One region of the Candidatus Alistipes pullistercoris genome, then DNA from elsewhere that is predicted to be linked to it. Evidence: riboswitches for the same ligand, from Rfam matches in the RefSeq annotation. Region 1 holds a riboswitch; the other holds the start of a gene.
What was found. A riboswitch is a leader RNA that binds a small molecule or an ion and turns the genes downstream of it on or off. The one in region 1 is predicted to bind cobalamin.

Region 1 (5,489 bases):
CGGACGACCATATCGGAAAATCGTCATGCGACTCCACTATAACTTCCTGTAACGTCATCATACGCTCATCTTCTTTTTTAAACCGATACCCTTAATTGCATTTTCACGCGTCTTTCGTCCGCCTCGCGGTTTCCGTATTGCGATCGCAGCGGGATCGTCCGGAAAACACATAATCTCCAGAATGCAAAACAAAGATAAGTTTTTTTCTTAACTTTGCACAGAATAACGCGCGTTTCATGCCGTCTGTCGCCCGCTAGTCCGTCTGCGGATCAAGCTATAAACCAGCCGGATATCTACCAGGGAATCACCAAACGCCCCCGGGAGAGTCCCATGGAAACGTTGCGGGCAAGGCGGCCGGACGCAGCAATCGGATCATTCAACGGATTATCGTCGCATATGGGGAGAATACTGGCTATCGATTACGGACGCAAACGGACGGGCCTTGCCGTGACCGACCCGTTGCAGATCATCGCCAACGCCCTCGACACCGTTCCGACCCATACGCTGATGGACTACGTCAAGAGCTACGCCGCGGCCAACGCGGTGGACGCGATCGTAATCGGCATGCCGCTGCAGATGGACGGGTTGCCGTCGGAGTCCTATACCTACATCCGCCCGTTCGTCGAGAAGCTGCGCAAAGAGATGCCTGCGATGCGGATCGAACTGTTCGACGAGCGGTTCACCTCGAGGCTGGCGCTACGGGCGATGATCGACGGCGGCGTTCCGAAAAAACGCCGCCGCGAGGACAAAGGGCTGGTCGACCGCATCAGCGCAACGATCATCCTGCAAGGATACCTCGATTCGCGGGACAATCATTTAACAAATAAATAACACAATAGAAGATGAAAAAGATCAGAGCAGCCATCGTCGGATATGGCAACATTGGAAAATACGTCCTCGAGGCGTTGCAGGCGGCCGAAGACTTCGAAATCGCCGGTATCATTCGCCGCGACGCCGCGAACGTGCCCGAAGAACTGAAAAACTATACGGTAGCCACCGAAATCGAATCGCTCGGCAAAGTCGACGTGGCGATCCTCTGCACACCGAGCCGCAGCGTACAGAGCTTCGCGCTGAAATTGCTCGAGAAAGGGATCAACACGGTGGACAGTTTCGACATCCATACGCAGGTCGCCGAACAGCACGCGACGCTCGGCAAGGCGGCCGCGCAGCACGGCGCCGTTTCGATCATGTCGGCCGGCTGGGACCCGGGCAGCGACTCGGTGGTGCGCGCTCTGCTCGAAGCCTGCGCCCCGAAAGGGATTACTTACACGAACTTCGGCCCCGGCATGAGCATGGGTCACACCGTAGCCGTCAAGGCGATCGACGGGGTTAAAGCCGCGTTGTCGATGACGATTCCGACCGGGACGGGCATTCACCGGAGGATGGTTTACATCGAGCTGAAAGAGGGCTACGATTTCGACAAGGTGGCCGACGCGATCAAAAAAGACGCCTATTTCGTACACGACGAGACGCACGTGATGCGGGTGCAGAGCGTGGACGCGCTGCTGGACATGGGACATGGCGTCAACCTGACGCGCAAGGGCGTTTCGGGCAAAACGCAGAACCAACTGTTCGAATTCAATATGAAGATCAACAATCCGGCGCTTACGGCCCAGATACTGGTCTCCTCGGCGCGGGCTTCTATGTTGCAGAAACCGGGATGCTACACGCTGATCGAAATCCCGATGATCGACCTGCTTCCCGGAGACCGGACGGAACTGATCCGGCATCTGGTATAACAGGATTAAAAACAGCAAACGAACGATATGTTACTTCCGATTTATATTTACGGTTCGGCGGTTTTGCGCAAAGAATCCGAAGACATCGCCAAAGATTATCCGGAACTGGACAAATTTCTCGAAAACCTGTGGGAAACCATGTACGAAGCCGACGGAGTCGGACTGGCCGCCCCGCAGGTGGGCCGCAACATCCGGATCTTCGTGGTCGACGCTTCGGTGAACGCCGACAAGGATCCGAGCCTGGCCGGTTTTAAAAAAGCCTTTATCAACGCGCACATCTACGAACGCTCCGGCGACGCCGTTCCGTTCGACGAAGGATGTTTGAGCCTGCCGGGAATCAACGAACGGGTCGAAAGGCCGTCGCGGATCAGGATCCGCTACGCGGACGAAAATTTCGTCGAGCACGACGAGGAGTTCGAAGGTTTCGCGGCGCGGGTCATCCAGCACGAGTACGACCACCTGGACGGCAAACTGTTCATCGACCACGTGTCGCCGCTGCGCCGAACTCTGCTGAAAAGCAAACTGGCCGCGATGACCAAAGGGAAATACAAAGCGCACTATCCCTGCAAACTGGTGAAAAAATAGTTTCCGCCCGTTTCCGGGATCTCTTTCAGGGCCGTTCGCCGTTTCGGGCGAGCGGCCTTTTTGCATACCGTCTTTCCTCGTCGCTTTCGGCGATGACAGCCAACCGTTTAATCGAATAGGTTTATAAGTTGTTGATAAGTATTCCGCCGAAAATGTTTTCCGTCGAAACGATTCGCTATGTTTGTGAAAACATTCGGTTCTCGATGCCGGGCGTCTCGCCCGGCAGGAGATCAAAAGGGAATCCCGTGAAAGTCGGGAACTATCCCCGTAGCTGTAAGTTCCTGCCAAAGGCCGCGCAAACCCGAATGCCACTGTCGGTTTACCCGATGGGAAGGCGCGCGACCCGGAACAAGTCAGAAGACCTGCCGGATGAATTGCATTGTAGCTTTCGGGTGAAGAGCGATCGAATGTCGGGGCCCTCCGTACGCGGCCCGATATCTTTTATCCTCCCGGAGTTACCATTTTATCTTATTGTTTAACTGTTTAAAATTCAAACAAGATGAATGGACAGACTCATTTACGGCAAATCGTAAAACGGACGGGCGAGATCGCCCCGTTCAGTCCGGAGAAAATCGAACAGGCGATCTTCAAGGCCATGCGGGCCTCCGGTGTGCCGAACCGCAAAGAAGCCCGCCGGCTGTGCAGCGAAGTGGTGGCCTCGCTCGAAAAAAACAGCGCCGAACAGACGCCGCACGTCGAACAGGTGCAGGACGCCGTCGAACAGGCGCTGTACCGTCGCGGCGATTTCGCGCTGCTGAAAAACTACATGCTCTACCGTCGGCAGCACGAACAGCTCCGCGAATCGAAAGAGCTGTTTTCGAACCTCGACGTGATGGACGACTACCTGTCGCAGGACGACTGGCGGGTCAAGGAAAGCGCCAATTCGGCCTACTCGCTGCAAGGCCTCAACCAGCACATTTCGACGATGATTACTTCGCAGTACTGGCTCGGCCGGCTCTATTCCGAAGAGGTCGCCGACGCGCACAAAAGCGGAGCTATGCACATCCACGACTTGGGCTTCCTGAGCGTCTACTGCGTCGGCTGGGATCTGAAAGACCTATTGACGACCGGGTTCAAAGGAGTCGAAGGCAAAGCGCAGAGCGCGCCGGCCCGGCACCTGCGGACAGCGCTCGGACAGATCGTCAACTTCTTCTACACGATGCAGGGCGAAGCGGCCGGCGCGCAGGCCTTCTCGAATTTCGACACCTTCCTCGCGCCCTACGTCCGCTACGACGGGCTCGACTACGCGCAGGTCAAACAGTGCTTGCAGGAATTCCTGTTCAACCTGAACGTTCCGACGCGGGTCGGTTTCCAGACTCCGTTCACGAACATCACGATGGATCTGACCGTCCCCGACTTCCTGAAAAACGAGCCGGTGGTTTGCGGCGGCGAAGTAAAAGAGGAGACCTACGGCGATTTTCAGCCCGAAATGACGCTGCTCAACAAGGCCTTCGCCGAGGTGATGTACGAAGGGGACGCGGCGGGCAGCCTGTTCTCGTTCCCGATCCCGACCTACAACATCACGCCCGATTTCGATTGGGAAAATCCCGATTACGACGGCATCTGGCAGATGACCGCCAAGTACGGCATCCCCTACTTCTCGAACTTCGTCAACTCGGACATGAAACCCGACGACGTGCGCAGCATGTGCTGCCGGCTGCGGCTCGACAAACGGGAACTAATCAAGCGCGGCGGCGGACTGTTCGCGTCGAACCCGCTGACCGGGTCGGTCGGCGTCGTGACGATCAACCTGCCGCGACTCGGCTACGAATCGGGGTCCGAGAAGTCGTTTTTCGAACGGCTGCGCCACCTGATGGAGCTGGCCCGCGAAAGCCTCGAAACCAAACGCAAGGTCATCGAGCGCTACACCGAAAAGGGACTCTATCCCTATTCGAAATTCTACCTGCGCCACATCCACGACCGTTTCGGCTGCTATTGGAAAAACCACTTCTCGACGATCGGCATCAACGGGATGAACGAATGCTGTCTGAACTTCCTCGGCGTCGGAATCGCCACCGAAGAGGGCGCGGCATTCGCCCAAAAAACGATGCGCTTCATGCGGGACGCGCTGGCCGTATTCCAGGAGGAAACCGGCAATATCTACAACCTCGAAGCCACTCCGGCCGAAAGCACCGCCTACCGGTTCGCGATGCTCGATACCAAGCGTTATCCGGATATCATCACGGCGAACCAAGCCGACCGACTACTGAAAGGCGCCAAGCCTTACTACACCAATTCGACCCACCTGCCGGTAAACTTTACCGACGACCTGTACGAAGCGCTCGAAATGCAGGATCCGCTACAAGCGTTGTACACCGGGGGAACGGTGTTCCACGTCTTCACCGGCGAAAGCGCCGTATCGCCCGCAGCCGCCCGAGACATGGTGCGCCGCGTGACCGGCCGGTTCCGGCTGCCCTACATCACGCTGTCGCCGTCGTTCAGCATCTGTCCTTCGCACGGCTACCTGTCCGGCGAACATTTCATCTGTCCCAAATGCGGCGGCAAGGCGGAAGTATACAGCCGTATCGTCGGATACATGCGCCCGGTAAGCCAGTGGAACGACGGGAAACGGGAGGAGTTCGCCGACCGCAAGCTGTTCGACCACCGGATCGTCCACGAAACAGCGATCTGACATGCGAATCGGAGGTTTTGTCAAACAGAGTCTGATCGATTGGGAGGGAGTACTTTCGGCCGTCGTATTCACCAAAGGATGCAATTTCCGGTGCGACTACTGCCACAACCCGTCGCTGGTGCTCCCCTCGCTGACCGATCACCTACCCGATCTGTCCGAAACGGTCATTCTCGACTACCTGCGGCGGCGCAGGGAGTGGATCGAAGGAGTCGTCGTAACCGGCGGCGAGCCGACCCTGCACCCCGGACTGACCGGCTTTCTGGAAAGAGTCAAAGGACTCGGATACCGGATCAAGCTCGATACCAACGGGACGAATACGGAACTATTGTCCGCCCTGATCGACATGGGACTGGTCGACTGCGTGGCCATGGATATCAAAACGATCCCCGACCGCGAACACTACGCGAAAATCTATCCGGCCGTCACCGACCGCCAGATGGACAACGTGCAACGGTCGATCGACCTGCTGCGCGACAGCGGGATCGACTACCGGTTCCGCACGACGCTGATTCCGGGCGTCCACGACGACGCCG
Region 2 (5,489 bases), on a different contig from region 1:
CTGGTTTATTCCGATTTCAGGTTGTTGACCGGATTCTCGTTGGCTACTTTCCAGGTGCGGTAAACCACGCAGGCGGTGACGATGATGCAAACGCTCAGGCCGCCCGCGATAAAAAACAAAGGGTTCTGCGGAACTTTCTCGGCAAATTGCCGTTGCCAGTATTCCGAAACGAAGTAGGAAATGCCGCAACCCAGCAGGGCTGCCGGGAGGGTTATCCTCAGAATGTCCCCGAGGAAAATCCGGAGAATGGTTCGTACCGATGCGCCGTTTATCTTGCGGATGGCTATTTCCTTGCGGCGGCGGTTGATCTCATCATTCGTATAACCGATTAGGCCGATCAGCGAGATGATTACCGTAATCAGACCTCCGATCGTAACATAGATCCAAAGCATACGCGAACTCTCGTACAGTCCGGCTATTCTCGAGGAGTAAAGCGTCAGCTCCAGTTCCGCATCCGGCATCAATTCTTGCAATCTGGAATCCGCTTTTTCTACGGCTTGCGCCGTCATCCTGCGAAACTTCACGAGCAGGTATCTCGACGGAATGCGCCGATCCTGGCGGCCGTAGAGCATGACGGAGGGCCGATCGTCCAGGTTGCCGGCCAACGATCCGATGCGGTAATTCTCGTATACGCCGCAGATCGTAAAGTCTCTCTGCTCGTGCCCCGTGATCGAGATCCGCTTGCCGACCGCACCGTCGGGCCAATCCGCGAAATCCTTCATCCGATCGACGAAAGAGCGGCTTACCATAATTTCATTGGAATGGGATACTTCTTCCGTAAACGAACGTCCTTCGACGACCGGAATTTCCATCAGGGCCAGAAATCCGTCGCCGACGCGGAAATGATCGGCGATCTCGAAACAGGTCTGGTCCGTGCCGGGTAACATCGCCGCGCCGCCCGGCATTTGGCCGAACGGCAGTCTTATGCAGGAAGACACTTGTTCCACTTCCGGAAGTTTTTCGATTTCGTCGGTCAACATCGTTCGAGCCGTCGAATCCAGATCGGTGACCGCGCAGTAAGCCAGGCGATCGTACGAGTATCCCGGATCGCTGTTCAGCATATGCCGGTGTTGTTCGCCGATTACGATCAGCAGCGAAACCAGCAGCGCCGAGGCCGTAAATTCCATGAACAGCAATCCCTGCTTCCAATGCCGCTGGTTTTCCTTGAAATTGCGGAAGGCGGACGCTACCGGAATGCGGGCGAACAGCATGCCGGGGACGAACCCGGTTACGAAAAATACAATGGCGCAAATGCCCGACAGGATGAAAGCTCCTTTGGAGAAGAACAAGGCGGCAAGCGAAACGTTCAGCAATCCTTCGACGGTGTCCCGGCACGCGAGGATCAGCAGGACGGCCAGAGTGAGCGAAAGAATCATATGTACCAGCGTTTCCGACATCGTCATACGGTGGATGTCGGTCCCGGATGCGCCGTACGATTTAGTCAGGGCGATTTCTTTGCTACGGTTCACGATCGCCGAGATCGCAATCAGGATATAATTCATCACGGCCGTGAACAGCAGCGCGAAAGCGAGGATCGCCAGCATGACGGTCATGTTCCGGATATTGGCTTCGCCGGTATGCACTTCCCTTATAGGTTTCAGGAAAAATGCCAATCGGTCGACGCCGGCATTTTGCAGGGCTTGGGGGACGATGTGTTTTTGTTGCATCCGGTCGATGGCCGGACGCAGGGTTTCGGGCGTGACGCCGGGGGACAGAAGCACATAGGTTAGGTAGTGGCGGCCGAACCAGGCCAGGAAGCCTCCGTCGTCCGCTTCCTCCAATGTGACCAGTACGTCGTAGCGCAAGTGCGAGTTTTCCGGCGGATCTTCGAATACGCCTCCGATGGTCAGCGTCATCTCCGGTTTGTTGTCGGAAGCGATGACCGTGCCTTCTGCCCGGTCGATTCCTCCGAGCTTTTCGGCGAACGAGCGCGAAATCATCGCATAGCCGGGCCGGGCCAATACCTTTTTCGGATCGCCCGACAGTACCGGACGCGGCAGCACGTCGAACAGGCAACTGTCGGCCATCAGGATGCCGCCGATCGAGTAGCGCCGCTTATCGGACGTTATGAATTTGTTCCTGTCTCCGCCGATATGGGTCAGCCGGGTTGCGGCTTCGATGCCCGGTACTTCCTCTTTCATGGTCGGAGCGACGATTGCCGAAACGGATTCGCTGACCTTCGACTCGTTTTCGTTGCTCGTGTAGCCCGTCAAACGATAGATCCTATCCGCATTCGGATAAAACGAGTCGTAGGATTGTTCGAAATAGATCTTGGCAATCAGTACCAGACCGATGGCCAATCCGATACTCAGCGAGACGATTTTTGTTACGTTATGCCGTCCCCTTTTGAAGAGCGAGCGTATGGCGATGTTCAGATCCCTCATATTGGTCGTCGGTTTTTATTTTTCCGCTTTGGATCCGGCGGAGTGCTTTTTCAATCGATACAGCAATGTTCGAAAATAATGCCGCGATGTGCTAATGTTTGTAATACAGGATTTTATGTTGTGTGGTTCGATCCGGGTGTGTAAAATTAATGGACACTGTTGAATGAATCCTTTACAGATGAGGGCAAAAGAGTGTTAAGAACCTGCTCGGAAGTCGGATGGATTGAAAATGAACGGATGGAAAAACGTGGAGCCTGGAAAGACGCAAGAAACTGGCCGGACTGCCCTCGAAATACGGCGTCGCGGTACAGGAAGACAATCCGTACGGCGAGCTAAGATTCGAAGGAGCGTCTTTGCCGTCGGTAAAGTCTTTCGACACGACCGGCAACGTCCCGTGCACGGGACGTTTTTCTAAAATTTTCTGCCCCGGATTCCGGATCGGCTGGATCGCCGGAGACAAGAACGTTATCCGCAAGTACGTCCTGGTTGGTCAAACAGGGAACCGACCTGCAATACGATGGCCCAGATGACCATCGTCCGGTATCTACAACGGTACGACATCGACCGGCATATCGGAAAGATAGTCGAAGTGTACAAAAGGCGCAGGGACGTTGCGGTCGGATCCATCGAACGTTACTTCCCCGCGAACATAAGATTCATTCGGCCCGAAGGCGGACTATTTATCTGGATCGAACTTCCGACAGGGATTTCGGCGCGCGAAATTTTAAACAAATGCCTCGAAAAAAAATAGCTTTCGTTCCGGGCAGCTCTTTTTTCCGAACGAGCATAAAGAGAATATCCTCAGGATCAATTATTCCAATATACCCGGAGACCGGATCGAGAAAGGACTTAAAATCTTCGGGGAGGTCGTCAAAGAATATATCGGCAAATCCGAATGACCTTTTCCGGCGACCGTCCCGGCGCGCAAACCTCGAAAAACGCTCTTCCCGAAGGGAGTTTTTTATTTGCCTTTCTCGCCCGAAAAAGTTCGCAGGTTGCCCTAAAATATCGCGGCGGATCTATTTTAATTAATTTTAAAAACTTATCTTTGCCTCGGAATCGGTTCCGGGGGCGCTTTTCTGTCGTCCGGATTAAAAGGGAATCGGGTGAAAATCCCGGACAGTCCCGCTGCTGTGAAGCTCCGTTTACGCTTTGATCATACGATACCACTGGTTTCGAAAGGGGCCGGGAAGGTTTCAAAGCGGGAGTCAGTCAGAAGACCTGCCGTTCGTAAAAGGCTGTTTTTGCTCGTGGGTTTAGAAAAATAGCGAAAAAAATTATCCTCGTTTTGAGAAATATACGGATGAGAAAGTATGTCAGCGTCGTAGTGGAACTTTTGAACACCGGCACGGCAATGCCGGTTTGTCGGATGTAAAGAGAGGCGGTTATGGAAAAGACATCACAGTATTCGGAAAAACTTTTGCACCGGAAGCTCGACCTGCTGCTGCGTACGGGCAAGCTATTGATGGAAAGCGCGGCGGACACGAGCCGCATCATGCGCAACATGAAACGCACGGCGGCCTACCTGGGACTGCCCGACGAACACCTGCATATTTACATCAACTACAACATGCTGATGGTAAACCTGGGCGACGAAGAACATTCGTTTTCCAAATTCCAGAGTTGCGAAAAACACGGCATCAACATGACTGCTATTTCCGCCGTCAGCAAACTCTCCTGGAGAGCCATCCGCGAGGACTATTCGCTGGAAAAATACGAGGAGGAGCTGGAAAAAATCCGTACCCGCAAACGTAACTACACCCCCTGGCAGGTAGCCGTCGGCGCGGGATTCGCCTGCGGCGGGTTCTGCATCCAGTTCGGTTGCGACTGGCCGGCCTTCTTCTACGCTTCGGTGGCCGCTATCCTGGGGTTCCGCTTGCGTGCGGTGCTCAATGATCTGGGTTCCAATCACTTTATGAATATTGCCGTCGCCGCCTTCGTCTCAACGTTGCTGGCATGGGTTTCCACGTTTATATCGACGCTCGCACTGCCCGGACCGCTCCATGCCGTTCTCCATTCCGATACGCCGTGGCATCCGCTGATGGCCTGCGCTCTTTTCATCGTCCCCGGCGTCCCGCTGATTAATTTTGTAAGCGACATGCTGGATAACTACGTGCAGGTGGGTATCACACGGGCCGTCAATACATTGCTCATCGTGGTCGCCATGTCGTTCGGCATCGCGCTGGCCATCCACGTCTGCGGGATCGACAACTTCGTGAAGGATCTGAGCATGACGCCGCATCACACCTATTTCGAATTCGCCGTAGCGGCCGCCATATCGGCCGTAGGATTTTCGATGATCTTCAATATCCCGCGCCGGTTGCTCTGGGTGGTGGCCGTAGGAGGCGTCATCGCCGTTTGCTCCCGCAACTTTGTCAATCTTGGCCCGAGCAACCACAATATCGGACTGGACATGGGTCCAGTAATCGGTTCTTTGGTCGGCTCGGCCCTTATCAGCATCATCGTAACGCGGGCGGTGCATTGGTTCCACACCCCTCACCATTGCCTATCGATTCCCAGCGTCATCCCGATGATCCCGGGCGTGCTGATGTATCGGGCGCTGTTTGCTTTCATCGATATGCGCGGCGTGGTGGGCGAAGTCACCGTAGCGATGAACAATGCCATCCAGGCCTCGCTTATGATCCTTTGCATCGCTATCGGCGTGGCCATCCCGAACATTTTTGCACGCCGCTGGATCACTCCCAAACGTCAAAAACAGTTGAAACTGCTCATCGAGCGGCGCAGGCTGCACGGTAAGTTCGTCAACCTGACGGACATCGGCTAAACGAGAAGACGCGACAGCGGCCGGCCGCCTACAATGCGGTCCCTTTTTTCGGAACGAACAATCCCGACATTTCCGCCCGTTCGAGATTCAGAAGCCGCACTTTCCGCGTAATGCCGCCCGCATAACCCGTCAGGCTTCCGTTGCTCCCGACGACGCGGTGGCAGGGCACGACGATGCTGACGGGATTGTGCCCCACGGCGCCGCCTACGGCCTGCGCCGATACGTTCCGTACTCCCTGTCGCCGGGCGATCTCCCGCGCGATCTCCCCGTAAGTGACGGTTTCCCCGTACGGGATTTGCCGCAGCACGTCCCAGACGGCG

Region 2: linked by a shared signal. The riboswitch ahead of PGR91_RS12785 (threonine/serine ThrE exporter family protein) and the one ahead of PGR91_RS11525 (ribonucleoside triphosphate reductase) in region 1 are both predicted to bind cobalamin.

Annotation. Positions count from the first base shown of each region.
Region 1 is NZ_JAQDED010000009.1:81,618-87,106, forward strand. Features, by position in the region: gene PGR91_RS11505 (hypothetical protein) at 1-61, opposite strand, end outside; gene ruvX (Holliday junction resolvase RuvX) at 397-831, shown strand; gene PGR91_RS11515 (diaminopimelate dehydrogenase) at 843-1,739, shown strand; gene def (peptide deformylase) at 1,767-2,324, shown strand; cobalamin riboswitch at 2,502-2,709, shown strand; gene PGR91_RS11525 (ribonucleoside triphosphate reductase) at 2,824-4,956, shown strand; gene PGR91_RS11530 (anaerobic ribonucleoside-triphosphate reductase activating protein) at 4,958-5,489, shown strand, end outside.
Region 2 is NZ_JAQDED010000012.1:41,343-46,831, reverse strand. Features, by position in the region: gene PGR91_RS12795 (ABC transporter permease) at 6-2,384, opposite strand; partial or broken gene PGR91_RS13620 (hypothetical protein) at 2,633-2,914, shown strand; cobalamin riboswitch at 3,428-3,628, shown strand; gene PGR91_RS12785 (threonine/serine ThrE exporter family protein) at 3,772-5,169, shown strand; gene PGR91_RS12780 (methylated-DNA--[protein]-cysteine S-methyltransferase) at 5,198-5,489, opposite strand, start outside.